DNA from 4 places in the Alloalcanivorax dieselolei B5 genome. Region 4 is predicted to be linked to each of the others. Evidence: predicted binding sites of a transcription regulator. Region 4 holds the regulator's gene; each other region holds the start of a gene.
The links. Region 4 encodes FNR, which switches genes on or off when oxygen is low (the NO sensors DNR and NnrR bind a similar motif). Its sites were predicted from a motif close to TTGATNTANATCAA; they were not measured.
Positions count from the first base shown of each region.

Region 1 (7,924 bases), 1.6 Mb from region 4:
TGCGCCAACGAATAAATCTTAGCCGTATCATCCACGAGGGACTTACCAATGCGTTCAAGCATGCGATTCCAAATTACATTAAAGTCAGCTTGCATATTGATGGAAACCACCTGCTTCTCGAGATCGGCAACGATGGTGTGACCATCGGTCAGGAGGAAAATCGCGGGATCCCAAGAAGAGGGTTAAACAATATGCAAACCCGCGCTGAAGAGCTGGAAGGAAGTTTTCAATTCCAAACCTGGAATTCCATCGCCACGATCAGGGTCGCAACACCTATTGCCTGAAAAAAGCAGCCCCACGGCATACCAACTCCTACTTCCGGCTTTCTCAACGGAGCGCCTTACCGCGGCATCATGTTCATAAATTCTTGAAATAGAAAGAATATGATATATGTACCCTCTTCCTGCGACGATTTGGAAAACAAATGAAAACTGAGCCAACCGCCGTTGCACCACCGAAGACCGGACCTCACTGTCTTTCCGCTCACAGCCTTTGCCAATCCGGTCCATGGAAAGCCAGGCACCGGAACAGATCCGAAAGCAACACATCGGGGGGCTATAAACAGTGACCTCCGAACCTTCGCGATGGGGGGTCGCGCCCTTACAGACCCTTTTAGCCGTCAGTCTTTTTCTATTTATGGCGATTGCGCTTTCCGCATGGCTGGCGCTGCGTGGCCCCTGGCTTGGCGTACAGTTCACACCCTCGGGGATGAACGGGTTACAGGTTACCGGAGTTGACCAACGGGGGCCTTTGGCCAGCCGCTTATATCCAGGCGATTATGTAAGGGCGCTGTTACTACAAAACACGCCGATCTCAGTCGATAACTATGATCACCACTTACAACCTCATGCGGAGCCGACATTCGATGCCTACAACGCTTATCTTGATAAAGAGGGGCAACTGGCCGACGCCCTTGATGCCCCTTTCGTTACCTTGATAATCAACGATGGTGAAGAGCTGACATTCAAACCAGCGCCTCGCCGCCCGATCTCGTCCTTGCCGCTCACATTCTGGCTGTTACATTCATACGGCCTTATTGCCCTTCTGATCGCACTTTCAGTGTGGGTTTTTCTGCCAAGAAACTGGCCCGCCCGGCTTCTGGCAATCTCCGGCGCGGGTATGTTTCTGGCTACCTGGCAACATAGCTTGTGGGAAGTGAGAGAACTCGCCTTGTCGAGATGGCAGTTCGATACGCTTATGAGAGTGAACCATATCAGGGTGCACCTTCTCCTTCTCGCCTTTCTGATTCTTCTGATTATCTACCCAAAGCCACTGAAGCATTCTCAAAAACTCATCTTCTTTCTGGTTTTCGCCGTTGTCCTTCAGCAAACGAATGAGAATCTTCAGATTTTTGATCTGCCCTTGCACAGCTACTATCTTCCCCTGCTTCTTTACTATCCGCTGGGCACGGCGCTCGTTTTTCTGCAATGGCGGGGGGCGCGGAACAACCCCACGGACCGAGCCGCATTACGCTGGTTTTTCCTTTCAATTCTTATCGCCATGGGGGCTGGTCTGGTGGTTTATTTTCTACCCGTTGTACTCAAGACACCGCCAATCGCGAACCCCTCCACTATGGTCGGACTGGTGGTAACACTTTACTTGGGTTTCGCCTTGGGGATTCTTCGTTACCGTCTTTTCCATCTGGAACGCTGGTGGTTCACCGCATGGGCCTGGTTTCTCGGCGGACTCACCGTCGTCCTTGTGGATATTCTGGTGGTCACCTCCTTCGGCCTGAGCCACGCGCACGCCCTGGCGTTCTCTGTCATCGCGGTGGGCTGGATCTATTTTCCCGTTCGGCAATGGCTTTGGCGGCGGCTCGCCGCTTCATCCGAAGTCAATATGGAGCGCCACATCCCCGCCTTCGTGGAAGCCCTGTATACCAGCCCCGACGACCGCACTTCACCTCTTTGGCAGGACCTGCTTCGACAGGTATTCCAGCCCCTCTCACTGGACCGCATCGACGACACCATTGAACAAGCACGCCTGGCCGGCAACGGCGCCCGCCTGCTTGTTCCCGCACTGGGCGATGCCTCGGGGGGCATAAGTCTGCTCTACGGTCAAGGCGGCCGCCGACTCTACTGTACCCGGGACAAAGAGATAGCCCAGGCATTGATTTCCACCGCGGTACGGATCAACAACGTAAGACGGGCCCGGGAGGCCGGCGCCAACCAGGAGCGCCAGCGGATCATGCGGGATCTGCACGATGATGTTGGTGGCCGGCTTCTGACCTTGATTCACAAGGCCCCGAATGAACGCAACGAAAGGTTGGCACGTAGCGCTCTGTCAGCGCTACGAGAGGCAATCTATGCTCTCGACCATAAACGCCGCTATGGTCTCCAGGAGTTGTTCGAGGACTGGCATGGCGACCTTCGTGAACGGCTGGCACCGGAGTTCGACCTGAGCTGGTCGATATCGGGAGACTTGGATGACATCTACCTATCGCCGCGTCATTACATTAACCTGCGCCGGGTTCTGGACGAGGCGATCACCAATGCTCTCAAGCATGGCGCGCCAACACAGCTCACTTTCCAGGCCGAGTTGAATCAGCGGGGCGAGCTGCTTTTGATTCTCCGCAATGAGTTCGACAGCTCCCATTTTACCCAGGGGCAGGACGGACTCCCCGGACGCGGCCTGAGCAACATGCGAACACGCATTCTGGAGCTCAATGGCGAGTTATCACTGTACTGTCTGACAGGCGCCCCTTACGAATTTTGTATGGAAGCACGGATCCCCCTGCCCCAACAAAGCACCGCTGACGAACACTCTGTCGCCCCAGGATAAGGTGTCCGATAGAGCTTGCTTTTCGGATGGGAGCGATTCGAAATGCAACCACCAGCAACTTCGACGGGAACCCCGCTCCGCGTCCAACACCGCTACTTCGGCCGTCGATCAAAAACATGTCTGGCCTTGCCTTCGGAACGCGCCAGCGAGCCGGTATCGGCCACCTCCACCTTGGTACTGATACCGATGTGGGTTTTCACCCGCTGCTGCAGTGCTTTGGCCACGTCGGTGGATTCGGCACCAGACTCCGGTTTGCGTTCGACCCGTACCGTCACGCAGTCCAGATTGCCTTCCTTTTCCACATGAATTTCATAGTGCGGAGCCAGATCCTCGATCTTCAGAATCTGCTCCTCCACCTGGGTGGGGAAGACATTCACGCCGCGGATAATCAGCATATCGTCGCTGCGGCCGGTGATCTTGTCGATGCGGCGCATGGGCCGGGCCTGGCCAGGCAACAGCCGGGTCAGGTCGCGAGTCCGGTAACGGACGATCGGCAGTGCTTCCTTGGTCAGGGAGGTGAAAACCAGTTCGCCGTACTCGCCGTCCGGCACCACTTCTCCGGTTTCCGGGTTGATGATTTCCGGGTAGAAATGGTCCTCCCAAATGGTCGGGCCATCCTTGGTTTCGATGCATTCCATGCCCACACCCGGCCCCATCACTTCGGACAAACCGTAGATGTCCAGTGCGCTGATGCCGAGACGGCTCTCCAACTCCTCGCGCATGGTCTGGGTCCACGGCTCGGCACCGAAGATACCCAGCCGCAGGCTGGACTCGCGCGGGTTCATGCCCTGCCGCTCCATTTCATCGGCGATGTTGAGCATGTAGGACGGTGTCACCATGATGATGTCCGGCTCGAAATCACGGATCAACTGCACCTGCTTCTCGGTCTGGCCACCGGACATGGGAATCACCGTGCAACCAAGACGCTCGGCGCCGTAATGCGCGCCCAGACCACCGGTGAAAAGGCCGTAGCCATAGGCCACGTGCACCTTGTCGCCGGCATGGCCTCCGGCGGCACGGATGGAACGCGCCATCACATCCGCCCAGTTATTGATGTCGTTTTGGGTATAGGCCACCACCGTGGGTTTTCCGGTGGTGCCGCTGGAAGCATGCACCCGCACCACTTCCCGCATGGGCGTGGCGAGCATGCCAAACGGATAGTTGTCGCGCAGATCCGATTTGGTGGTGAACGGAAAGTGACGCAGGTCGTCCAGCGATTTCAGATCATAAGGATGAACACCGATGTCATCGAACGCCTTCCGATAGAACGCCACATTGTTGTAGGCATGCGTGAGACTCCAACGAAGACGCTCCACTTGCAATCGCTTGAGCTCATCCACGCTGACCCGCTCCACCGGATCGAAACGATTCTCCAGGTTGAATGGCATGTTCATGCTCCGCTTCTCGTTATTCTGTCATTGAGTCTGTCTGCGTTGCCTAGAGCCGCTTATGCCTGGCTCTCTTCATCATGAATCACCGGCCCGCGAACGCGGTAGGATTTGCCGCGAAACAAGGCCACCAACTGGCCGTCACCGCCGGTGACACGCACGTCGTAAACACCGGTTCGCCCTTTACGGGTCAACTCCCGCGCTTCCGCGGTAAGCACATCACCAGGCAATCCCGGCGACACATACTCAATGGAACAACCGGAGGCCACGGTGGCTTCGTTATAGGTGTTACAGGCAAAGGCGAAGGCGGAATCCGCCAGGGCGAAAATAAAGCCACCATGACAGGAGCCGTGCCCCTGGATCATGTCATCACGCACCGGCATGCATAGTACGGCGCATCCCGGAGAAACCGTTTTCAGCGTCATGCCCAGTTCGCGGGTAGCGGTATCCCGCTGGTACATGGACTCGGCACAACGCCGTGCCAAAGCAACACTGTCCAGCGCCGCGGTGGCGGTATTCGGATCGGCCATGCAAATCTCCAGATGGGAGGACAGCCTTAGCGGCCTTTGAATTCAGGTGCGCGCTTTTCCATGAACGCGGCGACGCCTTCGCGGTAATCCTCGGTACGGCCCGCTTCACGCTGCAGGTCCCGCTCCACGTCGAGCTGCGTATCCAGATCGTTGTCAAAGCTTTGGTTCAATGCCTGTTTGATCAAAGCAAGACCCCGGGTCGGCTGAGCGGCCAGATGGCGAGCCAGGTCCGTGGCGGTGGAGCGCAGCGCGTCGTCATCCACGCACTGCCAGATCAAACCCCAGGCGGCGGCCTGCTCGGCGGTCAGTTTGTCACCCAGCATGGACAGCCCCTTGGCGCGGGCCATTCCCACCAGGCGCGGCAGCTGCCAGGTGCCACCGGAGTCCGGCACCAGACCGATCTTGCAGAAGGCTTGAGTGAAACTGGCGGAGCGGGCGGCGATGACCAGGTCGCAGGCCAGGGCGATGTTGGCGCCGGCACCGGCGGCGACCCCATTGACCGCCGCGATCACCGGCATCGGCAAACGCTGCAGGGTGCGAATCAATGGGTTGTACCAGGTTTCAATGGAAGAACCCAGGTCGGGCGCTTCGGCGCCGGGCACCACGCTCCTGTCGGACAGATCCTGGCCGGCACAGAAACCGCGTCCGTTACCCGTGATCAGCAGGGCTCGTACGCTGTCGTCCCGCTCCACCATGGACAGGGCTTCCCGTACTTCCTGGTGCATCTGCTCATTGAAACTGTTCAGACGTTCCGGACGATTCAGCGCCAGGGTGGCGACGCCGTCCTCCAGATCAAACGCAATGGTGGCGAACTCCATAATCCGGTCCTGCCTTTTTCTTGGTATCGATGATCAGACCTGCCGGACAGTGATCCGCCGAGCAGTTCCGACGCCAAACTATGGTTGGAAAGCATAGCCCAGACATGACACAAGTCAAAACGCCAAATCCATATTTGTGTATCGAATTAGAAGAACAGAATAAGAACAAGATCCGGAATAAGGCGTTTTTTTCTTTTAATTTCAGCAAGATAAGCTCAAAGCCTAGGTCATTCCCTTTGTGCTACCAAAATTCCCACAAGAAAACTCAATAAGGAATCAGGGCGGCCCGGGAAGCCCGCTGTAGGAGCTTGCCCTGCAAGCGAATGTCCTGGGCCCGAAAGCACAATTCGCTTACAGGGCAAGCTCCCACAGCGGCCTTGTAACCACCAGCGTTTAGTCAGTCGAGCCCGCCAAAACGCTGATAGAAACCATCCCCCGGCTCGGGCAACGGCCCTTCCGCGGTTTCCGTGCGCTCGCTCATCCAGGCCTCCGCGCCACGGTAAGTGAGGCGGTAGAGATTACGGCAAAGCTGGCGCGCGGCGCGGCCTTCCCAGTCCGAAGGTAATAATTCTTCCGGCAATAGCGGATCACGCAACAGCAGTTTTCGGTATTCGTGAATCAGCAGCGTGCGCGCCAGAAAGCACTCCATCGGCGGTGGCGTCTCCAGCTTGCTCATTTCCTGCCAGAGCGGCCGAAACTGATCAAGAAATTCCCGGTACCCTTCCGAGAGCTGCTCCAGATTCCAGGCATCCCTCACCTGCAAACGCAACGGCCGTGACGCATAACTGTCCTGGGCCCGGGTCTCGAAGATGATGGTGTCTTCCAGCGCATTCTGTTCCTGGAGCGTGGCGTTCAGTTCGGCCCGGTCCACCATCGGGTGGGCCACCATGCCCGGCGTCAAACCGCCAAACCCCATCCATTCCAGTTCCTGGCGCACATCGCGACGGGCGTCCGGATCCAGCTGGTTGAGGATGACCAGCGTCCAGGCGCCGTCCCAGGTCGGCTGCACACCGGAATAAACGCGCTTGAAAGCCTTCTCGAAACGGCGGCGGCCGGCGGCGGTGAGTCCATAGTAGCTGCGGCGCCCCACTTTCTCCGCGATAAGCCAGCCCTCCCGGGTCAAACGGAACACCGAGGTGCGCACCAGACGCTGATTGATGCCCATGGGTTCAAGCAGATCGATCAGGCTGCCCAACCACACCGCGCCGCCCCTGGGTACAATGGCGTCACCGAACAGGGTAATGATCAGAGAACCGGTACGCAGCGGCCGGCGCTGCTGAAAACGTTCGATCAAGCGTTCCAATTGCTCGCATTGCAAATCCACTGGGCGATCTTCCTATCTCCGGGCCCTTTCCGGGGCGTCCAAATCAGCGTGATACCGGCCTTTCCGGCGGCGCGACATGCTACCAAACCCTCCTGTCCGGAGACATAAAAGGCCAATGAATAGCACCATAAAACAGCCACTTGGGCCAATATAGCAACTTTTATGACACATTAAATTTGATCTTGACTTGAAATTCGTATCGCTTTATACCTGAAAAAACAAGGACGCTGATGGACGTCCCGCGCCACCGGGCTCCGGCAAGGCGCATAAAAACAAAAGTCCCTCCGGGGGCATACGCAGATAGGTGTGATAATGAAAACAATGCTGAAGAACCTAGCCGTGGGCGCCGTGGCGGCGCTGGGCCTGGCCTCCTTGTCCCCGGTCGCGAAGGCGGAAGACCCCATTCGCATCGGATCCTTCCTCTCCGTCACCGGCCCGGCCGCGTTTCTCGGCGACCCGGAACTGAAAACCCTGGAACTGTATGTACACCAGCTGAACGAAAACGGCGGCCTGTTGGGCCGTGAAGTCCAGCTGGTTCATTATGACGACTCCGGTGACGCCTCCAAAGCCCGCACCTTCGTCACCCGGCTGCTGCGGCAGGACAAAGTCGATCTCATCATCGGTGGCAGCACCACCGGCGCCACCATGGCGGCGGTGCCGGTGATCGAACAGGCGCGGGTGCCGTTCATCTCTCTGGCCGGCGCGGAAACCATCTCCACCCCGGTGAAGAAATGGGTGTTCAAGATGCCGCAATCCGATCGTCAGGCCGCCCGCCGCGTACTCACTGACATGAAGGAACGCGGTCTCACCCGGATCGGTCTGATCTCCGGCACCGGCGGCTTCGGCGCCTCCGGACGTAACGTGACCCTGGAGGAAGCCAAAGCCATGGGGATCGAGGTGGTGGCCGACGAGACCTATAACCCGAAGGATACCGACGTCACCGCTCAGCTCACTCGCATCCGCAATACCGATGGCGTGCAGGCGGTACTCAACTTCGACTTCGGCCAGGGCCCGGCCATTGTCACCAAGAACTACAAGCAACTGGGCATCGAACTGCCGTTTTACCAATCCCACGGCGTCGCT
Region 1 is NC_018691.1:896,851-904,774, reverse strand. Features, by position in the region: gene B5T_RS04165 (sensor histidine kinase) at 1-284, shown strand, start outside; gene B5T_RS04160 (sensor histidine kinase) at 565-2,781, shown strand; gene paaK (phenylacetate--CoA ligase PaaK) at 2,874-4,169, opposite strand; gene paaI (hydroxyphenylacetyl-CoA thioesterase PaaI) at 4,229-4,699, opposite strand; gene paaG (2-(1,2-epoxy-1,2-dihydrophenyl)acetyl-CoA isomerase PaaG) at 4,726-5,517, opposite strand; gene paaX (phenylacetic acid degradation operon negative regulatory protein PaaX) at 5,915-6,841, opposite strand; gene B5T_RS04135 (ABC transporter substrate-binding protein) at 7,154-7,924, shown strand, end outside.
Region 1: a site for FNR is predicted at 5,622-5,635, ahead of paaG (2-(1,2-epoxy-1,2-dihydrophenyl)acetyl-CoA isomerase PaaG). Genes of this name have one in related genera too.

Region 2 (7,924 bases), 1.1 Mb from region 4:
TGCGGAGGACAGCGAATGGCCGTGGCAAAACGGGGAGAGCAGAGATGAAATACACTCGACTGGGCCGTACCGGCCTGAAGGTATCCCGGCTTTGCCTGGGGTGCATGACCTACGGTATTCCTGATCGTGGCAAGCATGCCTGGACCCTGGATGAGGAACGCAGCCGGCCGCTGATTCGTCAGGCGCTGGAGGCGGGCATCAATTTTTTCGATACCGCCAACGCCTATTCCGACGGCACCTCGGAGGAAATCGTCGGGCGCGCCCTTCGTGATTTTACCCGCCGCGACGAGATCGTGCTGGCCACCAAGGTGTTCATGCCGATGTCCGGCGATGCCAATGGCGGCGGTCTGTCCCGCAAGGCGATCATGCGGGAAATCGACAATAGTCTGAGACGGCTGGGCACCGATTATGTGGATCTGTATCAGATCCATCGCTGGGATTATCACACCCCCATCGAGGAAACCATGGAAGCGCTGCACGATGTGGTGAAAGCCGGCAAGGCCCGCTACATCGGCGCGTCGTCCATGTATGTCTGGCAGTTCGCCAAGGCGGTGTTTACCTCGCGTCAGCACGGCTGGACCGAGTTCGTCAGCATGCAAAACCACCTCAACCTTCTGTACCGCGAGGAAGAGCGGGAAATGCTGCCGTTTTGCGCCGACCAGGGCATCGGCGTGCTGCCGTGGAGCCCGCTGGCGCGAGGGCGTCTGGCGCGCGAGCCGGATCAGGACAGCGATCGGCAGCGTACCGATGAGTTTGGCAAGGGGCTCTACGTGCAAATGGCGGAAGCGGACCGCCGCGTGATCGAGGCAGTGGGCGAGGTGGCCATGGCCCGCGGCGTACCGCGCGCGCAGGTGGCGCTGGCCTGGCTGCTGCATCAATCTCCGGTGACCGCGCCGATTGTCGGTGCCAGCAAGCCGGCGCAATTGGAGGATGCGGTCAGTGCTTTGTCCCTGGAGCTGTCCAGGGAAGAGATCGCTGCCTTGGAGCAGGCGTACATCCCTCATGATGTGGTGGGGTTCAGCTGAGCCTGATGGGCAAAACCCCGTTATAATCAGCGGCGCCGATGACATCATGGAGACAGGGAGGTACGGGCATGCATATTGTATTGGGTTTGCTGGGGACGCTGGTCACGATTCTGTGGCTGCTTTATCGCCTGGCGGAGATGGGGATCGATCTGGGCGGACTGAATCCCTGGGCCTGGCGCCGTCGCCGCCAGTGGCGCGGTCGCAGCCAGGGCAACCCGATTTATGCTCTGGAAAGTCCCCTGGAAGTGACGGCGTTGTTAATGACCGCCGCCGCTAAACTGGATGGCGACATGAGCGGTGAGGAAAAGCGAACCCTGTTGACGCTGTTCCGGGAGACCTTCCACCTGTCCGAGGCCGAGGCCTCGGATCTGTTGACCGCGTGCGTGCATTTGTTTGGTAAGGGCGAGGAAATCCGGGATAACCTGGCGGCGGTGGTGCGGCCCTGTCTTGACCGGTTTTCGCCGGAGCAGGCCGAGTCGGCACTGAACCTGGTGGAACGGATCACCCGGGTGGAGGGGAACCCGTCGCAGCGGCAACGGGATCTGCTCGAACAGCTGGCGCCGCTACTTCAGCCGGCCCCCGCGAAAAAGGGGCAATGGCAGTAGTCTTCACGGGTTACGGCCACAGACTGACGAGCAGCATCAACAGTAGAAGCAGCAGGTAGGCCCGGGCGTGCAGCCGGTCATTAATCGCCGGGATGCAGTGTCTCGCGAACAGCATCCCGGCGACGCCCGCGATCACCAGGGCACCCAGAACCCTGGTGTTGACGTATCCCAGATATTCCGCACCAAGCGACTGGTCTTGTCCCAGCCACGCGTACATCACCGTGCCGACGATGGCCACCGGCATTGATAACGGGTTGGCGGTGCTGACGCAGTACTTCATGTCATGGCCATGCCGGCGTAACAGCGGAACCGTCATGACACTACCGCCAACGCCAAGCAGCGTGGAGATGGCGCCGATCAGCGGGCCGCCGACCCAGCGGGTCGTGAGGCCTATCCGGCGGGGCTTGGATTTACCCAGGAACCCCTTGCGCAGCAGGCCATCCAGCAGCGTCCCCGCCAGATAAACACTGAACAGTATGCGTAATATCGAATCGTCGAGAAGATCGGCCAGGCCGGCACCCAGCACGGCGCCCATGCCGATGGGAAGAAGGAGTGGGGTCAGGGCCTCTCTAAGCAGATATCCCCGGCGCCAATTGGTGTAAGTGGCATAGCCGGCGTTCAGGATCATCACCGCCGTGGACGTGGCCACGGCCACGCGCATGCCATTGCCGTCGCCAACGCTGGTGGCGTTGACGAAATGATAGACGAAGGGGACCACCACAAAGCCGCCGCCGAAGCCGAACAGCAAAGTGGTGATGCCGGTGGCGAAGCCGGCCACGGCAATGACGATAATGTAGTCCATGATAGTCGGGTCCCATTGTGCCTGGATTGTTTTCGGAGTCGAAAGCATACGTCGCTGCTGCCGAGCCGGTATCATCGATCCGGCCAACCCTGATCGTGTTTCGGCCAGGGTGAGGCAGGATGGGCATAGCGGCCTGGGCACAGAGGCTTGGAAGAGGGCGATGCGAAACATCCCTATCGACGACATTGACGATACGCCGCGCCCCTTGGTGGCGATCCGCACCGATTATGCCGATGGGCAGGTGTTGCCCTGGCACCGCCATCGCCGGGTGCAATTGCTCTACGGCGCTACGGGTGTGATGCACGTTGCCACGGGGGCGGGGAACTGGGTGGTGCCGCCCGGGCAGGCGGTGTGGATCCCGGCCGAGGAAGCGCATCAAGTGCGCATGCTGGGGGTGAGCACGCACAGCCTTTATCTGGAACCCGACGCGGTGATCAGACCGCCGCCGATGTGCCAGGTGGTGAAAGTGTCGCCGTTGCTGCGTCAGCTGTTGGCGGAAGCGGTACAGTTACCTTTGTTGTATGACCTGGATGGCAGGGACGGCACCTTGGCGGGTCTGGTTTTCCATGAGCTGGCGCGGCTGTCGTCTTTGCCGTTCCATATTCCGTTGCCCGAGGATGAGCGCTTGCAGAAGGTCTGCCGCGCGTTCCTGGATGAGCCGGATATTCACGCTCGTATCGAACACTGGCTGCCGCGTCTGGCCATGAGCGAACGCACTTTCAGCCGCCTGTTCAAACAGCAAACCGGCCTGTCGTTTCTGCGTTGGAAACAGCAGGCTTGCGTGGTGCTGGCGCTGGAGCGTTTGACCGCAGGGGAATCGATCACCCGCATTGCCCTTGAATACGGCTACGACAGCCCGGCGTCGTTCTCCACCATGTTTCGGCGGCGGCTCGGCCAGCCGCCCTCCCATTACCGCCCCGACCGCCCACGGCATCGCCTGGATTGAGGTGGTCGCCTCAGTTGTCTTGCGATAGACGCCGCGCCGCCCGGCGGGTGGCTTCCCAGCGTGCCGGCATGGCCGCGGCCATGGCGTCATTGACTTTATCCAGTATCGGCGCCGGCGCGGTTTCCGGGCGGCCCGCGTTGAAGGGGGGCTGTGGCGCGTACTCCAGTCCGAGCTGAATTGCCTGGGCGACATCGGCGCCGGCCAGTTCCTCGATCACGGTGAGCGCGAAATCAATACCCGCGGTCACCCCGCCACCGGTGATCAGATTGCCGTCGCGCACCACTCGTTCCGGATCGGCGATGGCGCCGAGTTCACCGAGCATATCCCGCCAGGCCCAATGGCAGGCGGCCCGCTTGCCTTCCAGCAGGCCGGCGGCGCCGAGAATCAGGGAGCCGGTGCACACAGAGGTCAGATAACGGGCACTGGCGGCCAACCGTTTGAGTTCCGACAGATAGGCCGGGTCCTCCATCACCGCCACGCAGCCCAGGCCGCCGGGTACACACAGCACATCACAGTGGGGGATATCGGTGAGTGCCGCCAGCTCGGCGAATACCAGACCGTCGGCGTGCACCGGATCACCGTGCAGAGAAGCCACCTGGATCCGGGCACCCGGCAGCCGCGCGAAGAACATATGCGGGCCGGTGAAATCCAGATGGGTGACATCATCGTAAACGGCGAACACGATATTCAAAGTTTGCGTCATGGTGGGTCTCCTGCTTGACGCCTTCAGATTAGGGGAGCAAGGTGGTGGCGCCAATGACCAGTTTCCCTCGATTTCCGTCATGCATCGAATTGCCTTCTATGTGTTCCCCGACTTCCAGTTGCTGGATCTCAGCGGCCCGCTGGCGGCCTTTCAGAGGCTGGATCAGCTGGCCCCGGAGCAGGCCTACGATCTACGCGTGCTTTCCCGCCAGGGCGGCGGCGTGCGCAGCACCGCCGGTATCACCATAGACACCCTCAAACCCGGTCGTGCGATGCTGGATACGCTGATTGTGGTCGGTGGCAGGGGGGCTCACCGGTTAGCCGAACAGCGCGAAGAACGGGACACTGTCCGGCGTCTGGCGCGGCGAGCCAACCGGGTCGCCAGTGTCTGTACCGGTGCGGTGATCCTGGCGGCGGTGGGACTTTTGGACGGGCGCCGCGTGACCACGCATTGGCGTTATGCCGCTCAACTGCAACGGCACTATCCGGCATTGAAGGTGGAAGGTGACCGCATCTACATCCGTGATGGCCATATCTGGACTTCCGCGGGCATCACCGCCGGTATCGATCTGGCGCTGGCCATGATCGAGCAGGATCTGGGGTTGGAATTGTCGCGCGCGGCCGCCCGGGAGCTGGTGGTACAGCAACGGCGCTCCGGAGATCAGTCGCAGTTTTCCGAGGCGCTGGCGCTGGAGCCTGAATCCGATCGCGTTCGCATGGCGCTGGACTTTGCCCGTGCCCATCTGCATGAACCGTTGCCGGTGGAACGTCTGGCCGAGGCGGCTTGTTTGGGAACGCGCCAGTTCAGCCGGTTGTTCCGTGCCGAAACCGGGGAGACCCCGGCGCGGGCAGTGGAACGGCTGCGGGTGGAAGCGGCCCGGCACCGGGTGGAAGCCGGCCACGAGCCCATCGAGCGGATTGCCGCCATGTTCGGATTCAATGATCCGGAACGAATGCGCCGCGCCTTCGTTCGCCGGTTCGGGCATCCTCCGCAGGCGCTGCGGCGCCAGGCCCGCCGGGACACTCGACGCTGAGGATCCTGCTCCCTCCTCCTTCGTGTTCCACCGCCATCATTATTGATTCAGATCACTGATCATTCCGGTTTGTCACCGCCATGTGTTGGTGCGGTTCACTCATTGATACCGGTCAAAACATAAAGATTCATTTTAAATGCATATTTAATCCAGACCGCGACGTAGAGCCCGATAACCAAAGTGAGGGTCGGCCATGAAATCTGGATTAACATCACATACCGTACTGAAGCAGCTCGCCGGGGGGATCGCTCTGGCACTTCTCTTGAATGGGTGCACAACCGGCAAGGCAACAGCCGAAGCACCGCTTCCGGTGGAGCAGGCTCAATTAACGGCACCGCCGCTGGTGCCACCACCGATTTCCCGCAAAGGTCCCGCCAAGGTGGTGGTGGACCTGGAAATGGTGGAACAGGAAATGCGCCTTTCCGATGGCGTTACCTACGAGTTCTGGACCTTCGGCGGCACGGTGCCCGGCAGCTTCATCCGGATCCGTGAGGGTGACACCGTTGAGTTCCACCTCAAGAACCGCCATGACTCCCATGTGGCGCACAACATTGATCTGCACGCGGTCACCGGAACTGGCGGTGGCGCGGAAGCCACCTTCACCCTGCCGGGCCACAAAACGCAGTTCACCTTCCAAGCCCTGAACCCCGGTCTGTACGTCTATCACTGCGCCATGGCGCCGGTGGGAATGCATATCGCCAACGGTATGTACGGCCTGATTCTGGTGGAGCCGGAGGAGGGATTGCCACCGGTGGATCGTGAGTACTACGTCATGCAAGGCGACTTCTACACCGAGGGCGACCATGGCGCACCGGGTCTGCAACCGTTCAGTCTGGAAAAGGCGGTGGACGAGCACCCCACCTACGTGGTCTTCAATGGCAGCGAAGGGGCGTTGACCGGGGAAGGGGCGCTGACCGCCAACGCCGGGGATAAGGTCCGTCTGTTTGTCGGCAACGGTGGCCCCAACCTGGTATCCAGTTTCCACGTGATTGGCGAGATCTTCGATCGCGTCTTCTACGAAGGGGGCAGCAAGTATCAGGAGAACGTGCAAACCACGCTGATCCCGGCGGGGGGAGCCGCCATGGTCGAGTTCACCACCGAGGTCCCGGGTAACTTCATTCTGGTCGATCACAGTATCTTCCGCACTTTCAACAAAGGCGCGCTGGGCATTCTCAGTGTGGACGGAGAGATGAAACCGGAGATCTACACCGGCCAGCAGTTCAGTGGGGAATACCCTGAAGCCGAGGGTGGGAGATAGAGGATGAAAGGGAAGGGGAGCTGGATTCCGTTGCTGTGTGTACTGAGCACGGCGGTGCTGGCGAACGAGTACGTGCCATTGCCCGGCGGCCCCTTCCACTCCAGTTTACGGTTTGGCAACGGCGGTGATAAGGGCGTCGTCGCCGGGTATCAGCTGATGTCAAAACCGGTGCGTGAAGTGGAATTTCTGGCTTTTGTCGAGACGCACCCGCAATGGCGCCGGGACCGGATTCCCGGTCTGTTCGCCGACGCCGGCTACCTGTCTCACTGGGAAAGTCCGCTGGCTCCACACCCCGGCACTCTGAATTTCCCGGTGACCCGGGTGAGCTGGTTCGCCGCGGACGCCTACTGCCGTGCCCGGGGCGCGCGGTTGCCGACCTGGCTGGAGTGGGAATTCGCTGCCGCCGCCGATGCCCACCAGACGGATGCCCGTGATGATGCCGATCGCCGCCGCCGGATCCTGACCGTGGGCACCCCCGGGGCTCACCGTGCCGCCGGAGAGAGCGAGCCAAATGTGTATGGCGTGCATGACCTTCATGGGCTGGTCTGGGAATGGCCCTGGGACCACGCCGGCATGATGGCCGCCGCCGATAACCGCAACGTCGATACCGAAAGCCCGCTACGGTACTGCGGTGGCAGTGCGCTGGCCTTCTCCGATCGCCGTGATTATGCGGTGATCAAACGAGTGGCCTTGCTGTCGGCACTGTCCGCCCGGACCACCTTATTCAACCTCGGCTTTCGTTGTGCCAAGGAGCTACCATGAAAGCGAATCGTGAAGAAAATACGCAATCCCGCTCCGCTGTGAGCAGACCCTGGGACTTCCTGAGTGTGCTGTTGCCCTTGCTGGTGTTGACGATGCTGATACCTCAGGCGGTGCGTGGCGAGCAAAGTCTGCCCGGCGACTCCGTCTACGCACTGTCTGCGACGTTGGAAAATGAGCTAGGGAAGGCATTGCAGTGGCGTGATCTGCGTGGAGAACCCCGCCTTGTTTCGATGGTGTACACCCGCTGCCGAATGAGCTGTCCGCTGATCATTCACCAGGGCATGAGCGTGCAACAGCGGCTCCTGGAAGAGGGGGCGGCGGCTCCCCGGCTACTGATCATTTCCATGGATCCGGACCATGACACGCCTGAAGTGCTGGCGGAAACCATGACCCGTTATCGTCTGTCGCCGCAACGGGCGACCTTTTTGCGGCCCCGGGATCACCAGGAGCGAACCATAGCCGCGCTGCTGGATATCCGCTTCCGTCAACGTGACGACGGCGGCTTTGATCACACCAATGCCTGGCTGCTGTTGGACGCCGATGGCCGCATCGTGGCACGTACCGAGAAAATGGCCGGCGTCCCGGATCCGGCCTTCGTCCGTGAGGTCGAGGCGGTCATGGCATCCCATCACTCTCAAGCTCAAGGAGATCACCGATGAACACTGCTTTTTACACTACTGTCGGCTTGCTGATCTGGGGGCTGTCCTCTCTGGCACAGGCCGCCGATAACTGCCAGGTTACCCTGCATGGCGACGACAATATGCGCTTTGACCAATCCGAGATCACGGTG
Region 2 is NC_018691.1:1,403,775-1,411,698, forward strand. Features, by position in the region: gene B5T_RS06440 (aldo/keto reductase) at 45-1,025, shown strand; gene B5T_RS06445 (tellurite resistance TerB family protein) at 1,094-1,630, shown strand; gene B5T_RS06450 (sulfite exporter TauE/SafE family protein) at 1,641-2,432, opposite strand; gene B5T_RS06455 (AraC family transcriptional regulator) at 2,593-3,378, shown strand; gene B5T_RS06460 (DJ-1/PfpI family protein) at 3,389-4,081, opposite strand; gene B5T_RS06465 (GlxA family transcriptional regulator) at 4,161-5,114, shown strand; gene nirK (copper-containing nitrite reductase) at 5,377-6,372, shown strand; gene B5T_RS06475 (formylglycine-generating enzyme family protein) at 6,376-7,134, shown strand; gene B5T_RS06480 (SCO family protein) at 7,131-7,793, shown strand; gene azu (azurin) at 7,790-7,924, shown strand, end outside.
Region 2: a site for FNR is predicted at 5,217-5,230, ahead of nirK (copper-containing nitrite reductase). Genes of this name have one in related genera too.

Region 3 (7,924 bases), 1.3 Mb from region 4:
CCCCAGGCGTACGGGTCCTCGTAGCTGGACCCCAGACTCATTGGATAGAACCAAAGCGCCAGAAACACCAGCAGCAGGCAGGCCATGCGGGTCTGTCCCATGGAGAGGAACTGATGGCCGCGCAGGCGATGCAGAATGGCCAGCAACGCCAACATGCCGGAGGTCAGGCTGAAGTCCCCCAGGTAACTGAGCACCCAGGGCGCCAGGCCATAGGGAAACGGCAGTAGGGCCAACACCAGTACCGTCGCCGCCACCAGCGCACGGCGGCGCGCCGGCCAGCGGCTGGAGAGACGCAGCGACACCGCCACCAGAATACAAGCACACACCACCACGGACACCAGCATCACCCTCTCCCCCCTTTATCCGGCTGCCTGGCCGGCAACCAGGCATGACGAATGGCGGATTTATTCCAGGTATAGAGCACGTGGAGATCACCATTGCTGGTCTGAATAACGTAGGGGTAGTCGTACTGGAATTCACAACCGCGCGCGAAACACTTGTTGTGTTCCACCCGTTGCAGATAGGGCTGATCGCGGATAACGCCGAACGTGCCGTCCAATTCCTCGCCGATCATATTGAGGAAACGGTTTTCTTCCAGGTCGCCGCCGCGCCAGGAAACGCGATTATGAAAGTAGATGCGATCGGTCCAGGTACGGCCGCTGTCCCGGGTTTCGCGCATGCACAGATCATCCCGTTCCACCGAATTACAGTTGGCCACCAGCAACCAGTGCCCCTCGCTCAGCGCCACACCGCCAACGGCGGCACTGGGATTAGGGAGTCCCGAGGAGACCAGCGGTGTCCATTCGCTGCCGCCGTCGTAGGTATCGCTGCGATAGAGCATGCCCGGATGGTCATCGCTCTCGTTACGCAAAAACGCCGTGGCCCGGTGCGGGCTGTCCACCAGTACCAGCGGCTGAATCGCCTTGCGGCCATGGCCGATGCGCGCGTTATCCAGAATCCGGTTGTCCTCGCCCACGCGCAGCATCTCGCCGAACTTGCCGATCATCTCATGGTAGACCGGCAGCCCCACCGAACCGTCCGCGAAACGCACCGGCGGCGTCTTCACCAAGGTGCTGATATTGAGGAAGGGCGAGGTGGTCAAGGCGCGATCAAACTGCCAGCTTTCCCCCTGGTCCCAGGACTCCAGCACCACCAGACGGCTGGCGGCCCAGCCGCCGAAACTCACCGCCACCACGAACAGACGCATGCGGCCATTATCGTCCAGCACCGGCACCGCGTTGCCCAGCTTGCGGACGTGACGCCCCCATCCCTCGCGGATCTGGTCACGGGTCACCACCGTGGTCTCGTCGCTCCAGGCTCCGGCAGCGGGATCGAACACGCTGGAGTGAATGCCCACATCCTGGGCTCCTTCCCGGCTGCCGGCGAACCAGAAGGCGCGCAGCCGGCCATCGGGCAGCTCCACCATGGAGGCGGCGTGGACCAGAGCGGTTTCCGCGTCGGAGGCGAAACGCATCTGCCACTGCCCATCAACCACATCGTGAGCGGGAACATGTTCAGCCATAAAAGGGGGGTCGGAATGCAACGCGCGCCCAGGCAACCCCATCAGGAACGCCACCAGGAGCAAGGCGCCTATTCCCCAATGCATCCATTTGTTCAAGGCCATGCAGATCGGCTTCTTCTATGTCGTACGAAAAGCGAAGGTTAACACTGGTTACAATTTATCCTCTAGCGTTCTTCGCGCCAAATGCGACGCCTGATGCTCATTTACTTGCATTTGCGCCGCTGTTTTTACCATTGGCTCGCATTGTTAGCGGAAACTCCATCAAAAAACGTCGACCGCGGCGACACTTTGACAAAAGCGTAACAATGCCAGAATCCACCTGTCCTATTCGGCCACGTGATCAACGCCCGGCCCAACGCCCACTGATCGACATCAGGGCCCGCCGCCGCTGGCGGCGGAGCCAGTCCCCCGTTGGCAATTGGCCCGTTCTGCATGATCGATGCCGGTACACTCCGCTCCACGTAGTCATGGGGATTTCCAACATGAAAAGTTTCAAGGACAAGGTCGCGGTGATCACCGGCGCAGGCTCCGGCATCGGTCGCGCACTGGCCGGACAACTGGCCGCCCAGGGCGCCAAACTGGCACTCTCCGACGTTAACGAGGCAGGCCTGCGGGAGACCGTCGAAGCACTTGGCCTGGATTCGGAACGAGTCATATCCAAGGTGTTCGACGTCGCTGACCGGAACGCGGTTTATACCTTCGCCGACGAAGTGATGGCCCACTTTGACGCCGCCCATCTGGTCATCAATAATGCGGGCGTCGCTCTGGGCGCGTCCGTGGAAGAGATGAGCTACGAGGATTTCGAGTGGCTCATGGGCATCAATTTCTGGGGCGTGGTGTATGGCACCAAGGCCTTCCTGCCGCACCTCAAAGCCGCCGGCGAAGGGCACATCGTCAACGTTTCCAGTGTCTTCGGGCTGATTGGCGTACCGACCCAGTCCGCCTACAACGCCGCCAAGTTCGCCGTTCGGGGCTTCACCGAATCCCTGCGCCAGGAACTGGAGATCGAGAACGGCGGGGTTTCCTGCACCACCGTGCATCCCGGCGGCATCAAGACCAATATCGCCCGTAATGCCCGTATGGGCAGCGGCATGGAAAAAATCACCGGCACCGATGCCGACAAGGCCCGCCGGGATTTCGAGAAACTGTTCCGCACCACCCCCGAGGAAGCGGCCCGCACCATCCTCAAGGGCGTGCGGGCCAACAAACGTCGGGTACTGATCGGCTCCGACGCCCTGGCCATCGACGGCATGCAGCGGCTGCTGCCGACCAGCTACCAGCGTTTGATGGTGGCCGGCCAGAAACTGATGCGGCGCTAGCGCCGCACCGGTCGTGGCGACGGCAGCCCGAAGACAGGGACGATCCCACCACGACCGGACACCCTATGCAAAGACCGTTTTCCCAAGCCGCCGAGAACAACAAGGGGCCCATCGCCGAGGTGCTGGCCCGCTATCTGGATCACGGCGACCTGCTGGAGATCGGCTCCGGCACCGGTCAGCACGCCATCTGGATGGCGCCCCGGTTCCCGGCTGTTCGCTGGTATCCCAGTGAGCAGCCGGAGAACATGACCGGCCTGAACCGCTGGCTGGAGGCTCATCCCTCCCCCTCCCTGCAAGCGGCCACCATGCTGCGGGTACAAGGCCGCTGGCCGGGGCATCGTTTCCGTCATATCTACACCGCCAACACCTTCCACATCCTGTCCCGACCGCTGGTGGAGCGGTGCGTGCAGCACCTCTGCGAGCACCTGACGCCACAAGCCCGTGCCTACATTTATGGCCCGTTCAATTACCAGGGGCATTACACCAGCGATGGCAACCGCCGCTTCGATCTGCACCTCAAGAGCCAGTCCCTGAGCATGGGAATTCGCGACCAGGAGTGGGTAGTGGCCTTGTTTGCACGCCACGGACGTGTTTTATTGGCTGACCACGCTATGCCCGCCAACAATCGCCTGCTGGTGTTCCACTGACGATTGTTCCCCGGGGGGCCCTTTCACTACTATGAATGACTGCATGGGCACAGGCCGACGTTTCCCTGATCCGGCCATTTATTCCGTGATGGCCCGTGCTTTCCACCCGACGGCGAGAGCAATCCGAGCAACGTGATGCGACAAGACAAAACAAGCGATTGGGATCTGGACCAGTTCCAGGTACCGGAGAAAGAGGGCGAGGTCCGTTTTCATGACTTCGATCTGGAACTGCCTTTGATGCGCGGCATCGCCGAAACAGGCTTCCAGTATTGCACGCCGATCCAGGCGGAGGTCCTGCGCCACACTCTGGCCGGCGCGGATGCCATCGGGCGAGCCCAGACCGGCACCGGCAAAACCGCCGCGTTCCTGATCACGGTCATCAACGACTTGTTGCGTCACCCTCTGACGGTGCCCCGCTACGCCGGTGAACCGCGCGCTCTGATCGTCGCGCCGACGCGGGAACTGGCGATGCAGATCGAGAAAGATGCCCTGCAGTTGGCCCGTTATACCGACCTGCAGGTGATGAGTGTGGTTGGCGGCATGAACTTCAACCGTCAGCAGGAACGCCTGCAAACCCGCCTGATCGACATCCTTGTGGCCACCCCCGGCCGTCTGCTGGATTTCGCCAAACGCCGTGATCTGTGGCTGGACCGGGTGGAATCGCTGGTCCTGGACGAAGCCGACCGGATGCTGGACATGGGCTTCATTCCCGACGTCAAACGCATCGTGCGGATGACGCCGCCGAATCGCCACCGCCAAACTCTGCTGTTCTCCGCCACCTTCAATGAGGACGTCATGGCGCTGGCCCAGCGCTGGACCGAGGACCCGGTGACGGTGGAAATCGAGCCGGCCCAGGTGACCACGGAAACCGTGGAGCAAAAGGTCTATATCACCGCCACGGAAGACAAATTCAATCTGTTGTACAACCTGATCATCAGCGAAAACATGGAAAAGGTGATCGTGTTCGCCAACCGCCGGGACATTACCCGCCGGCTCAACGACCGGCTGGTGAAAAAGGGCCTGAAAGTGTCGCTGATTTCCGGTGACGTGCCGCAGAATCAGCGCATGAAGACCCTGGAGCGCTTCCGCGCCGGCGACCTTCGGGTATTGATCGCCACCGACGTGGCCGGACGGGGCATCCACATCGACGGCGTCTCCCATGTGGTGAACTTCAATCTGCCGGAAGATCCCGAGGATTACGTCCATCGCATCGGCCGTACCGGCCGCGCCGGGGCCAGCGGCGTGTCGATCAGTTTCGCCTGCGAGGACGATGCCTTCCTGCTGCCGCAACTGGAAGAAGCCATCGGCATGAAATTGCCCTGCGAGCATCCGCCGGCGCCACTACTGGAAGACCAGCGCCAGGCCTGAACCATTCCGGGTAAGCGGAAAGAACGGCAAACGCAACGCAGCTCAACGCAACGCAACGCAACAAGGGAGGCGTCATGGCCCAGCGAATCTCACCGGAACAAGGCCGGGAAACTCTGGACAGCGGAGAGGCGTTGTTTATCGATGTGCGGGACCCGGGCAGCCACGCCATGGCGCGTATTCCCGGCGCCGTGCCGCTGACCCAGGCCAGTCTGGACGATTTTCTGGCCACCACCTCCCGTGACCAGGCCTTGGTGGTCTATTGTTACCATGGCCATTCCAGCCAGTCGGCCTGTGATTTTCTGACGGAAAAAGGCTTCACCCGGGCGGTGAGTCTGGACGGCGGCTTCGAGCACTGGCGCCAGGCCTACCCGGACCGGGTCGAGGAAGAAGGCTGACAACGGCAAGGCCGGGGCTGAGCGCCCCGGCATGGTATACCCCGACATAACCAGCGGGCTTCAGAACGCCCGGCCAATACCGACCATCCATACCAGCGGATCCAGTTCCACATCGATTTTATCCACGGTGGAACCGTTCACTTTGAGGCGCGCCTCGGTATCGATATCCACCCGCCAGGCGGAGAGGTTGACGAACCAGGTGTCACCCATGGCCAGATCCACCCCCACCTGAGCGGCCCAGCCCACCGAGTTGGACAGCGACACATCGGCGTTGGCGCCCCCGATCAGCGGACTGACCACGCCATCATGGATGTTCTCATCAAAGAAGTAGGTGTAGTTGACGCCGAGCCCCACATAGGGACGCACCGGACCCAGCTCCGGCAGGTAGTACTGCGCCATCAGGGTTGGCGGCAGGTGCTTGGTATCGCCGATATCGGTACGGCCCAACCCCGCGCCTTCCACATAGAGATCATGTTTGAACGGAGTGGCCGCCAGCAGCTCGACGCCAAAACGTGAGTTGATCATGTAGGCGACCGTGAACCCGAACTGGGTGTCGTTGTTCACGTCCACCTTGGCGCCAGTCAACGGCGCCACCGAGAAAGCGTCACTGTCCACGCGGGGCGACACCGTGGCCGCACCAGCGCGCACCAAGATATCTCCGGCCTCGTACCCCTGGGCCAGACCCACACTGCCGATTAGCGCCAGCGCCAAGGCGCCACGTCCCCATAGTTGCATGTTTAGCTCCCTTCTTGGCTCATCATGTCCGCACCGACGATTTCACATCGACGATTCCACACCAACGATAGTGTCGTCCCGACCGCGCGGGCCTGGACACGAACCCTCGGCATCGCCAGGGTTCTGTGGTATTACACCGGGCCGGCGGGCACCGTCTCTTGTCGTGGATCAAGATCCAGAAGGATTCGGTAGCCGGCGGAACAAGCAAAACGGACACAGCGGAACCGATAACAATGAAGCGAAAAGAACTGGCTGAAGCGTTACAGCAAGCTCATGTGGAACACGTCTGCCAACGTCTGTGCGAGCCGGATTACTGGCACGGCCTGCTGGACCAGGGCGTGACGATACTGGCGGACCAGCCGCTGGGGGCGCTGGTGGACGCCGAAGTGCTCGGTCAGGTAGTGGATGACTGGCTGGCGCATGTGGCCACCGCGGAAGGGCTGCAGCCGGTGATCGAATCCGTGGCCCATGCCCTGTTGAACAGCGCCCGCCAGGATCCGGTGACCTTCGGCGAGTTGCTCGATGAAGGCCAGTTCGAAGCCCTGCTGGAACAACTGCTGCGCCTGCGGAGCCTGCGTGAGCGGACCATTCATGCGGTGCTGAATCATCCGCTGATCAGTCAGATGGTCAGCGAAATGCTCTATACCGGCATCAAGAACTTCCTGCTGGAAGAGAATGCCCTGGCCAAGCTGCCCGGCGTCAGCAGCATGATGAAGCTGGGCCGCAAAAGCGTGGGCCGGGCCATGGGCGGATTGGAAGAGCCGATTCGTTCCTACCTGAGACAGAATATTCGTGCCACGCTCAAGACCGGTGAACAGTGGTTGAACCGGGAGCTGAGCAACGATCGCATTGCCGAGCTGGCCCGCGATGCCTATGGCCGTATCGCCCCGATGAAGCCGGCGGCGCTACTGCGTGATGTGCCGGATGACGCGTTGCCGGGCCTGGTGCGCCAGGGAGTCTTGTTGTCCGATCATGTCGCCGCGCTGGACTACAGCCGGCGGCTGGTAATGGAAGGCATTCGCGCGGCGATCGAGGGCTTGATGGCATGGAGTCTGCCCGCACTGCTCCAGGCCATGCACACCGATACGGCAGCGCGCCGCGACACGCTGGCGCCGGCGTTGGCGCGTGGCGCCGGGGTATTGAAGGAACAAGGCGTATTGAGCGCCTGGGCAGAACTGGCGCTGGGGGATTTCTATCAGAGCGAGGCGTGCTTGTCGGTGCTGGGTCAGGCGCTGCAGGAGTGAGGAAGGTCGGACGTCCGGCGCCAGACGTCCGACCCTTTCCATTTACAACCAGGTTTCCGCGTACTCCGCCAGCAACGACCTCGGCACGCCATTGAGTTGCACCGAGCCGCCATGAATGAAGTGTTTGAAGCGCTCGGTCATATAGGTGAGACCGGAACTGGTGGGCGACAAATACGGCGTATCGATCTGCGCCAGGTTACCCAGGCACACCACCTTCGATCCTTCACCGGCCCGAGTGATGATCGCCTTCATCTGGTGCGGCGTCAGGTTCTGGCTTTCATCGATCAGGATCAGTGATTTCTGGAAGCTGCGGCCGCGAATGTAATTCATCGCCTTGAACTGGATGTTGGCCTTCTCCTTGACGTACTGGATGCTGCCGGAGGGGTTCTCATCGTTCAGGTGCAACGCTTCGATATTGTCATTGATCGCGCCCAGCCACGGATCCATCTTTTCTTCCTCGGTGCCGGGCAGAAAACCGTGCTCTTCCGCCAGCGGCGGCGTCGAACGGGTGGCGATGATTTTATTGAAGCGTTTCTGCTCCACCGTCATTTCAATGGCGGCGGCCAACGCCAGAATGGTTTTGCCGGAACCGGCCGCGCCGGTCAGCGTCACCAGATGAACGTCCGGATCCAGCAGCAGGTGCAACGCCACCGCCTGCTGTATGTTCATCGGTCTCAGTCCCCAGGCCTGCTGG
Region 3 is NC_018691.1:1,201,793-1,209,716, reverse strand. Features, by position in the region: gene B5T_RS05525 (hypothetical protein) at 1-344, opposite strand, end outside; gene B5T_RS05520 (sialidase family protein) at 344-1,624, opposite strand; gene B5T_RS05515 (SDR family NAD(P)-dependent oxidoreductase) at 2,005-2,841, shown strand; gene B5T_RS05510 (DUF938 domain-containing protein) at 2,907-3,488, shown strand; gene rhlB (ATP-dependent RNA helicase RhlB) at 3,624-4,856, shown strand; gene glpE (thiosulfate sulfurtransferase GlpE) at 4,931-5,251, shown strand; gene B5T_RS05495 (OmpW/AlkL family protein) at 5,312-5,986, opposite strand; gene B5T_RS05490 (hypothetical protein) at 6,220-7,230, shown strand; gene B5T_RS05485 (PhoH family protein) at 7,273-7,924, opposite strand, start outside.
Region 3: a site for FNR is predicted at 6,145-6,158, ahead of B5T_RS05495 (OmpW/AlkL family protein). Genes of this name have one in related genera too.

Region 4 (7,924 bases):
CTCTGGCGGTGAATGATCACTGGGTGGTGACGGTGACGCCGGAACAGGGACATTGGCGATTGCGTCAGCGCCTGCAGCCGCAGCAGGGCGCGCCATGAGCACGGCCTGCTGGCACTGTGGCGAAGGCGTCGGTGTTTCGCCTTTCGTCGCCCGCACTCCGGGAGGGGAAAAGCCCACCTGCTGTCCTGGCTGCGCCGCCGCCGTGGAGATGATTCATCGCCTCGGTCTGGAGGACTACTACGCTATCCGCAGCAATAACGGGCCGCTGGTGGCCGGCGAGGAAGCGGAGCGCACTCTGGCACTGTTCGATATGCCTCAGTTGCTGGCCGCTCACATCCAGGAGCAGGATGATCGGCGGCGCTTGCGGCTGCAGGTCTCCGGGCTTACCTGCGCGGCCTGCTGCTGGCTGATTGAAAAAGTGGTGATGGGGCTCCCCGGCGCCCGCTCGGTTCAGGTCAATCTGGCCAGCATGCAATTGACCCTGGAATATGACGCCGCCGAACACCGATTCCCCCGCAACGCCGTGCGCCGCATTCTGGAACTGGGCTACCGGGTCGCCCTGCCGGGCGATCCCACCTGGGAAGGGCATCTGCAGAAAGAACGGCGCCGCCTGTTGGGCCGGTTGGCGTTGGCCGGCCTTGGCGCGATGCAGGCCATGATGTATTCCGCCGCGCTCTACATTGGCGTGTTCGAGGGCACGGATCGCATTTACCAGGACCTGTTCCGGCTGGCGGGTCTGCTGGTGGCCACACCGGTGGTGTTCTATTCCGGCTGGCCCTTTTTCCAGGGCGCCTGGCGCAGCCTGAAAGTACGCCGCCCGACCATGGACGTGCCGGTGGCCCTGGCGCTGTTGTTGGCCTGGGGCGGCTCGCTGGTGGTGATGGCCAGCGGTGGTGAGCACGTTTACTTCGATTCCGCCGCCATGTTCGTGTTCTTCCTGCTGCTCAGCCGCTGGCTGGAACTGCACCAGCGTCAGCGCATCCAGCGTTCCTGGCAGCAGTTGCAGGACACTCTGCCGTTGGTCGTGCGGCGGCTGGGTGACATCGAGGGTGGCGACTGGGTGGCTACCGCCCAGTTGTGCGCCGGCGATACCGTGCGCGTCAGCCAGGGGGAAACCGTGCCGGTGGATGGGGTTATCCGCGCCGGCGAAGCGCGCCTTAACGAGGCGGCCCTGACCGGCGAATCCCTGCCGCGTACCCGCACCACCGGCGATGTGGTGCAGGCCGGCTGCCGGATCCTGGAAGGCAGTGTGGATATCGAGGCCGCGAGTGCCGCCGACAGCAGCCTGGTGGCGCGCATAGGGGAACAGGTGGCGCGCGCGCAGGAAGAACGGGTGACGGTGGTGAGAGATTGGCAGAGAGTGGCCCCGCTGTTCACCGTCACGGTACTGCTGCTGGCGATAGCCACCCTTCTGTTGCATTGGCATCGCGGTCCGGCTGAGGCGTTCGAGCACATGCTGGCCTTGCTGGTGGTGACCTGCCCTTGCGCCTTGGCGTTGGCGGTGCCGTTGACACTGTCCGCCACGCTGGCCCGGGCGCTGAAGCTGGGCTTGCTGATTGCTTCCCCTTCTCAGTTTTTATCCTTGCCGGGTATTCGCGGTGTCCTGTTTGATAAGACCGGCACTCTGACCACCGGCCGATTTCAGCGGGTGGCGTGGCAAGCCACCGCCGACGTCGGGGCGGAAGGACTCACCACCCTGCCCCGAATCGCAGCCGGTCTGGAACGGGATCATCCGCACCCGCTGGCGAGGGCTTTTGATGATTTATCGCCGGTGCCGATCGAGGACTTGCGTTTGAGCACCAGCGGCGCCCGCGGCCGTTTTCAGGGCCACCAATGGGCCATGGGCGGGGCGCCGGAGTTGAGTCGTGGCGGCGAGACGTGTCTGACCCTCACACGTGACGGCCAAACCCAGGCGCTGTTCTGGTTGCGGGACCAGCCACGTGCGGAAGCCCCGGCGGTACTTGAGCAACTGCGTCAACGGGGGTGGCGGCTGCGCATGGCCAGCGGCGACGCCGCCGAGCCGGTGGCCACGCTGGCTGATGAACTGGGCATCGGCGAAGCCCGCTCGCGATTGGCGCCCCATGACAAAGCGGCCTGGTTGCAGAAACTGGAGCAGCAGGAAGGACCGCAAATGATGGTGGGAGATGGCATCAACGACGCGCCCGCGCTGTTGCGGGCGACGGTATCGGTGGCACCGGCGGCGGCTTCCAGTCTGGCGCGTCGCGCCGCCGGGATCTATTTGCTCAACGAGGGGCTGCAGGGGCTGGCTGATCTGCCCCGTCTGGCGGATCGCTGCCAGGCGGTGATCCGCCAGAACCTGACCTGGGCTCTCGGCTACAACCTGGTGGCGATCCCTCTTGCCATGGCCGGCTGGATACCGCCCTGGGCAGCGGCTCTGGGAATGTCCGCCTCGTCACTGCTGGTGACACTCAACGCCAATAGGATAACCACATGGAAAGCCTGCTCTTGTTGATTCCGGTGGCCTTGCTGTTCCTCGCCGTGGCGGTGTGGGCGCTGTTCAAGGCTTTACGCCAGGGCCAGTTCGAGGATCTGGATCATGCCGCCTGGACGGTGATTTTCGAAGACCGAGAACAGCGGCGAAACGCTGGCAAGGGGGCCGATCATGATCGTTGACCCGCTTACCGTGGCGTTGACCGGTGCGCTCGCCCTCGGCGTCGGCGGTGCCCTGCACTGCGCCGGAATGTGCGGCGGCATCGCTGCCGCCCTGAGCTTCTCGATCCCCGAAGAACGGCGGCGCGGCAGCAGGCTGATCGCCTGGCAGGGGCTGTTTGGCAGCGGCCGCCTGTTGACCTACGCCGGTCTGGGCGCGGTCGCCGGAGGCCTGGGCAGTCAATTGGCCAGTGGCCCGGTGGCGGGCGGTTGGCACTGGCCAGCGTTGCTGTCAGCGCTGTTGATGGTTTTGCTGACCGCTCATTTCCTCGGCCGCAGCGCGCCGATCCGGGCACTGGAGCGTCTCGGGGCCGGGCTGTGGCGCCGGCTGTCCCCGCTGACGCGCCGTCTGATGCCGGTGGATCACCCGCTCAAGGCGCTGGCACTGGGTGGTCTGTGGGGGTTCTTGCCCTGTGGATTGCTTTATTCCGCCCTGGTGCTGGCCGCCGGAACCGGTGAATGGGCCGATGGTGCCCTGGTCATGGGGATGTTCGGCGCCACTACCCTGCTGCCGGTGGGCGCTGCCGGCGTGTTCGGCGGGCAATTGGCGCGGTTGCGGCGGGGGCCCGCCCGATATGTGGCGGCGGCGATGACATTGGCGCTGGCGCTGGTGTTTCTTCAGCACGGGCTGCCCGGAGACGTCCATGTCCATCACCATCCTTGATCTGCATCAAGGTCGGCGATGGTCATAGTGGCATGATGCCGCCATTACCCTTTGGAGCGCTGACATGACGCAATGGAATCCGGATCTGATCCGCCGATTCGGAGGCCCCGGGCCCCGCTACACCTCCTATCCGCCGGCCACCCAGTTTCATGAGGAAGTCGGCGAGGAGGACTACCGGCGGGCCGCGGCCCGCGGTAATCAGGCCCGCCGTCCACTGTCGCTGTACTGCCATATCCCGTTCTGCGCCACGGTGTGCTACTACTGCGCCTGCAACCGGATCATCACCGGCAACCGGGCCAAGGCCGAGGATTATCTGACCTTCCTGAAGCAGGAGATCAAAGCCAAGGCGGCGCTGGTGGACCCGCAACGGCCCGTGGTGCAGATGCATTGGGGCGGCGGCACCCCCACCTACCTCAGTGACGCGCAGATGACCGAGCTGGTCTATGACCTGGCCCGTCATTTCAATCTGCTGGAAGATGATCGCGGCGAGTACGCCATCGAGGTCGATCCGCGCACGGTGGATCGCGCCCGTCTCGGGCTGCTGCGGGGGCTGGGTTTCAACCGGCTCAGTATCGGCATTCAGGATCTGGATCCGGTGGTGCAGAAAGCGGTTAACCGGGAGCAATCCCTCGAGCTGATCACCGAAGTATTCGAGGCCGCCCGGGATTTCGGTTTCCACTCCATCAATGCCGACATGATTTACGGTTTGCCCTGGCAGTCCGCCTCCAGCCTGGCCCGCTCCCTGGAACAGTTGCTGGCTTTACGCCCGGAGCGCATTTCACTTTACAACTACGCCCATATGCCGGCGCGCTTCAAGGTGCAGCGACAAATCCAGGAAACCGCGCTGCCCAGTCCGGAGGAAAAACTCGCCATGCTGAAACTGGCCGGCGAAACCCTGGAGGCGGCCGGCTACGTGCTGATCGGCATGGATCATTTTGCCCTGCCGGACGATCCCATGGCGGTGGCGCAGCGCAACGGCACCCTGCACCGCAATTTCCAAGGCTACTCGTTGCATGGCGACGCCGACCTTTTGGGCATGGGGATCAGCGCGATCAGCGCTTTTGATGATTTCTACGCGCAGAACGTCAAGGTTCTGAGCGACTGGCAGGAAGCCGTGCAAGAGGGGCGTATGCCGATCGAGCGGGGTTTCCTGCTCGATTGGGACGATCGCCTGCGCCGTGACGTGATCATGGGGCTGCTGTGCGACCTGCGGCTGGATCTGGTCGCCTTTCGACAGCGTTGGGAAGTGGATTTCGCCGATTATTTCAAGGACCAGCTGGCCGCGCTGGGCGAATTCGAGAAACTGGGGCTGATTGATATGGACGGCCCCGTGTTGAAGGTCACCGATACCGGGCGCCTGGTGGTGCGCGCTCTGGCGATGTTGTTTGACCGCTATGCCGGCACCCCGAACCCACAGCGATTCAGTCGCATTATTTAGCTCGCCGTCACCGATCCGGGAGACCATAATGTCTCAAGCCGTAATTGCACTACGCAGTGTATCCAATATGGAGGTACGCAGCATGCCTCGTCACGTTTCATGCAACGACTGTAGTCTCAGCCCCATTTGCCTGCCGTTGGCGGTGGCGCCTTCCCAGCTTGACGAACTGGATGGCATCATCCGCCGCGGCCGCCCTCTCAAGCGCGGAGAGCACCTGTTTCGCGCCGCCTCCCCGTTCGGAGCGGTTTACGCCGTGCGCTCCGGGGCCCTGAAGACCTATGTCCTCTCCGATGAGGGCGAGGAACAGGTTACCGGCTTCTACCTGCCGGGTGAGATCGTCGGCATGGACGGCATCAGCACCGCGCACCACGTTTCCAACGCCAAGGCATTGGAAACCGCCACGGTGTGCGAGATCCCCTTCCATCGCCTGGAGGATCTGTCGCAGCGCATCCCCTCCTTGCAGCATCACTTCTTCTCGCTGATGAGCAACGAGATCCGAGCCGACCGCGAACTGCACATGCTGTTGAGTAAGAAGAGCGCGGATGACAGAGTGGCTTCTCTACTGTTGTCCCTGGCCGCGCGTCAGCAGCGCCGGGGCTTGAGCAGCAGCCGCTTCCGTCTGCCCATGTCCCGCTACGACATCGCCAATTACCTGGGACTGGCGGTGGAAACAGTGAGCCGCATTTTCACCCGTTTTCAGCAGCAGGAGATGCTGCTGGTGGACGGCAGGGATGTGGAAATCATCGACCGGGAGGCGCTTTGCGGCAGCGGCAGACTACAAGTGGAGGCACCATGACTATTCCGACCGATGGCATTCTCGTTGTATTGGACCGCCACCTGAAGGCTCCGCAGCCGGCGTTGAAGAAAGGCCGGCTGCTGGCCGCGGCACTGGGCTGCCCTCTAGTGGTGACCGTCAATAGCGATTCGTCGGCCATGCGCCGTGCCGTGGGACTGGACCAGAAACGCCGGCAAGCAGCCGAACAGCAAATCCGTAACGCCTGGGAAAGGCGTATCCAGGACTTGCTGGCGGGTACCGAGGCCTCCGTGCATATCACCACGCACAAGGATCAGGATGAAGATCTGCGGCAGACGGTAATTGCCGCCAAACCACGCCTGGTGGTGGTTCATACCAGCGAGGAAGGCACTCTGCGGCGTCATCTGTTTACGCCACGGGACTGGCTGCTGATCCGCAGAGCGCCCTGTCCGGTGCTTTGCGTGCAGGACCGTCCCTGGAGCGAGCCGCCGGTGTTTACCGCGGCGATCGAGCCGGAGGAAGAAGACGAGAACGGCCTGGACGCCACCGTACTGGCCGCTGCCCGGGAATGGTCGGCGCCGCTGCAGGCGTCACTCAACGCCGTGCACGTGCTGGAACATCCGGACGAGACGTTGTTATTGGTGGCGGGAGAAGCGTTGCCTGAATACGCCGCCAGTGCCGAGAGCATTCGCAAGAGTCACCGCGACGCTCTGGACCGTTTCGCCGAGCGCCACGGTCTGCCGCTGGAGCGCACGGAAATGCTGGAAGGGCCAATCGCCGGCACCCTGGCCGACTACTGTGAAAATAACGGCTCCGATGTGCTGGTGGTGGGGACGGTGCGCCGCAACAAAGTGGAACGGCTGCTGCTGGGCGCCACCGCCGAATCCCTGCTGGTGCACGCCCGCAATGATGTGCTGGTGATCAAGCCCGAGGGCTTTGAGGCCGACTGGCAGTGAAATCGTGGCCCTTTTCTGTATGAAAAGGGCCACGATCAACCGCCCTGCTCGGCTCTTCGGAACACCGGTTTGGTGTCCGTGGAAGACGTTTTGTCATAGCGATACCCCGCCTCCCTGAATCGCTTCAGATCCTCGGGCTTTTCAAACCCCTTGCGCAATATCCAGGCCGCCATCATGCCGCGGGCTTTTTTGGCGTAGAAACTGATGACTTTATATTTGCCGTTCTTCTCATCCTGAAAGACCGGCTCGATGACCGGCCCCGGCAACAGTTTGGTTCGCACGGATTTGAAGTATTCATTGGAAGCAAGGTTCACCAGCACGTCAGTGCCCACGGCGCGCATGTCCTTGATCAGTTGCCGGGTAATGCGTTCATCCCAGAAGGCGTACAGGTCCTTGCCGGCCGGTGTGTCCAGTTTGGTGCCCATTTCCAGACGATACGGTTGCATCAGATCCAGCGGCCGCAGGACTCCGTAAAGACCGCTCAGCATGCGCAGCCGATGCTGTGCGGCGGCCAGGTCGTCCTTGCTGAACCGGCTTACATCCAGTCCGGTGTAAACATCCCCTTTGAAGGCGAAGAGTGCCGGACGGGCATTGTCCTTGTTGAAGGGGCGTTGCCACAGAGCGAAGCGCTCGACGTTGAGGTGGGCGATCTTGTCACTCACCCCCATCAGGCTGGACAGATCCGCCGGCGACAGTTTGCGGGCTCTTTCCACCAGTGTTTCACTGTCATCCAGCATGCGCGGTTGAGTGGCGCGCAGCGCCGGCAATGATGACTCGTAATCCAGGGTCTTGGCCGGCGAGACCACTATCAGCATGGGTTTTCCTCCGTGGCATGAAATCGTGAATACCGCCATCATGATGGTCTGGCAACCGCCATGCCGGGGCACGGCTCATGATTAAGCAGCCATAGATGGTAGCGCAAGCGGCCATAGTTTGGACCACTGAACGGCATAGGCAGGGCCGGTTCCAATCCGGGTGACGCCGGCGGACGAGGATCGCGGCGGCGCCGGGGAAACAAAACAGAAGGATAAAGAGCATGCGGTATTTGTTGGTTCTGGCGGTGGTGACCGCGGTGGTGGTGTTGCTCTGGGGCAGCTGGCAGGCCGGGCGGCGCCCTTTCTATCTGGTGCTCACCGGGGTCGGCGTGGCCAGCGCCGTGATGCTGATTTCCTTTCTGTTCACCGACCAGGAGCGTCTGGTATCCGGTGATCCCGCATCGATCACCGTTACTGTCACCGGTGTCAGTCAGATGGAGACCGGGGTGCGGGTAAGCGGCGAGATCAGCAACCGGGGGGAGCATGCCATCGCCCATGTGCTGCTGGACACGGTCGCCCTCTCCTGCCCACCGGCGAAAGCCTGCGAGACACTCCATGAAGAGCGGATTCCAGTGTCCATTCATGTGCCCGCCGGTGGCCGCTATCCCGTGGCGGTGGTGGCCGACC
Region 4 is NC_018691.1:2,492,504-2,500,427, reverse strand. Features, by position in the region: gene B5T_RS11245 (FixH family protein) at 1-98, shown strand, start outside; gene B5T_RS11240 (heavy metal translocating P-type ATPase) at 95-2,473, shown strand; gene ccoS (cbb3-type cytochrome oxidase assembly protein CcoS) at 2,452-2,634, shown strand; gene B5T_RS11230 (sulfite exporter TauE/SafE family protein) at 2,624-3,334, shown strand; gene hemN (oxygen-independent coproporphyrinogen III oxidase) at 3,399-4,772, shown strand; gene fnr (fumarate/nitrate reduction transcriptional regulator Fnr) at 4,855-5,568, shown strand; gene B5T_RS11215 (universal stress protein) at 5,565-6,482, shown strand; gene yaaA (peroxide stress protein YaaA) at 6,518-7,297, opposite strand; gene B5T_RS11205 (hypothetical protein) at 7,519-7,924, shown strand, end outside.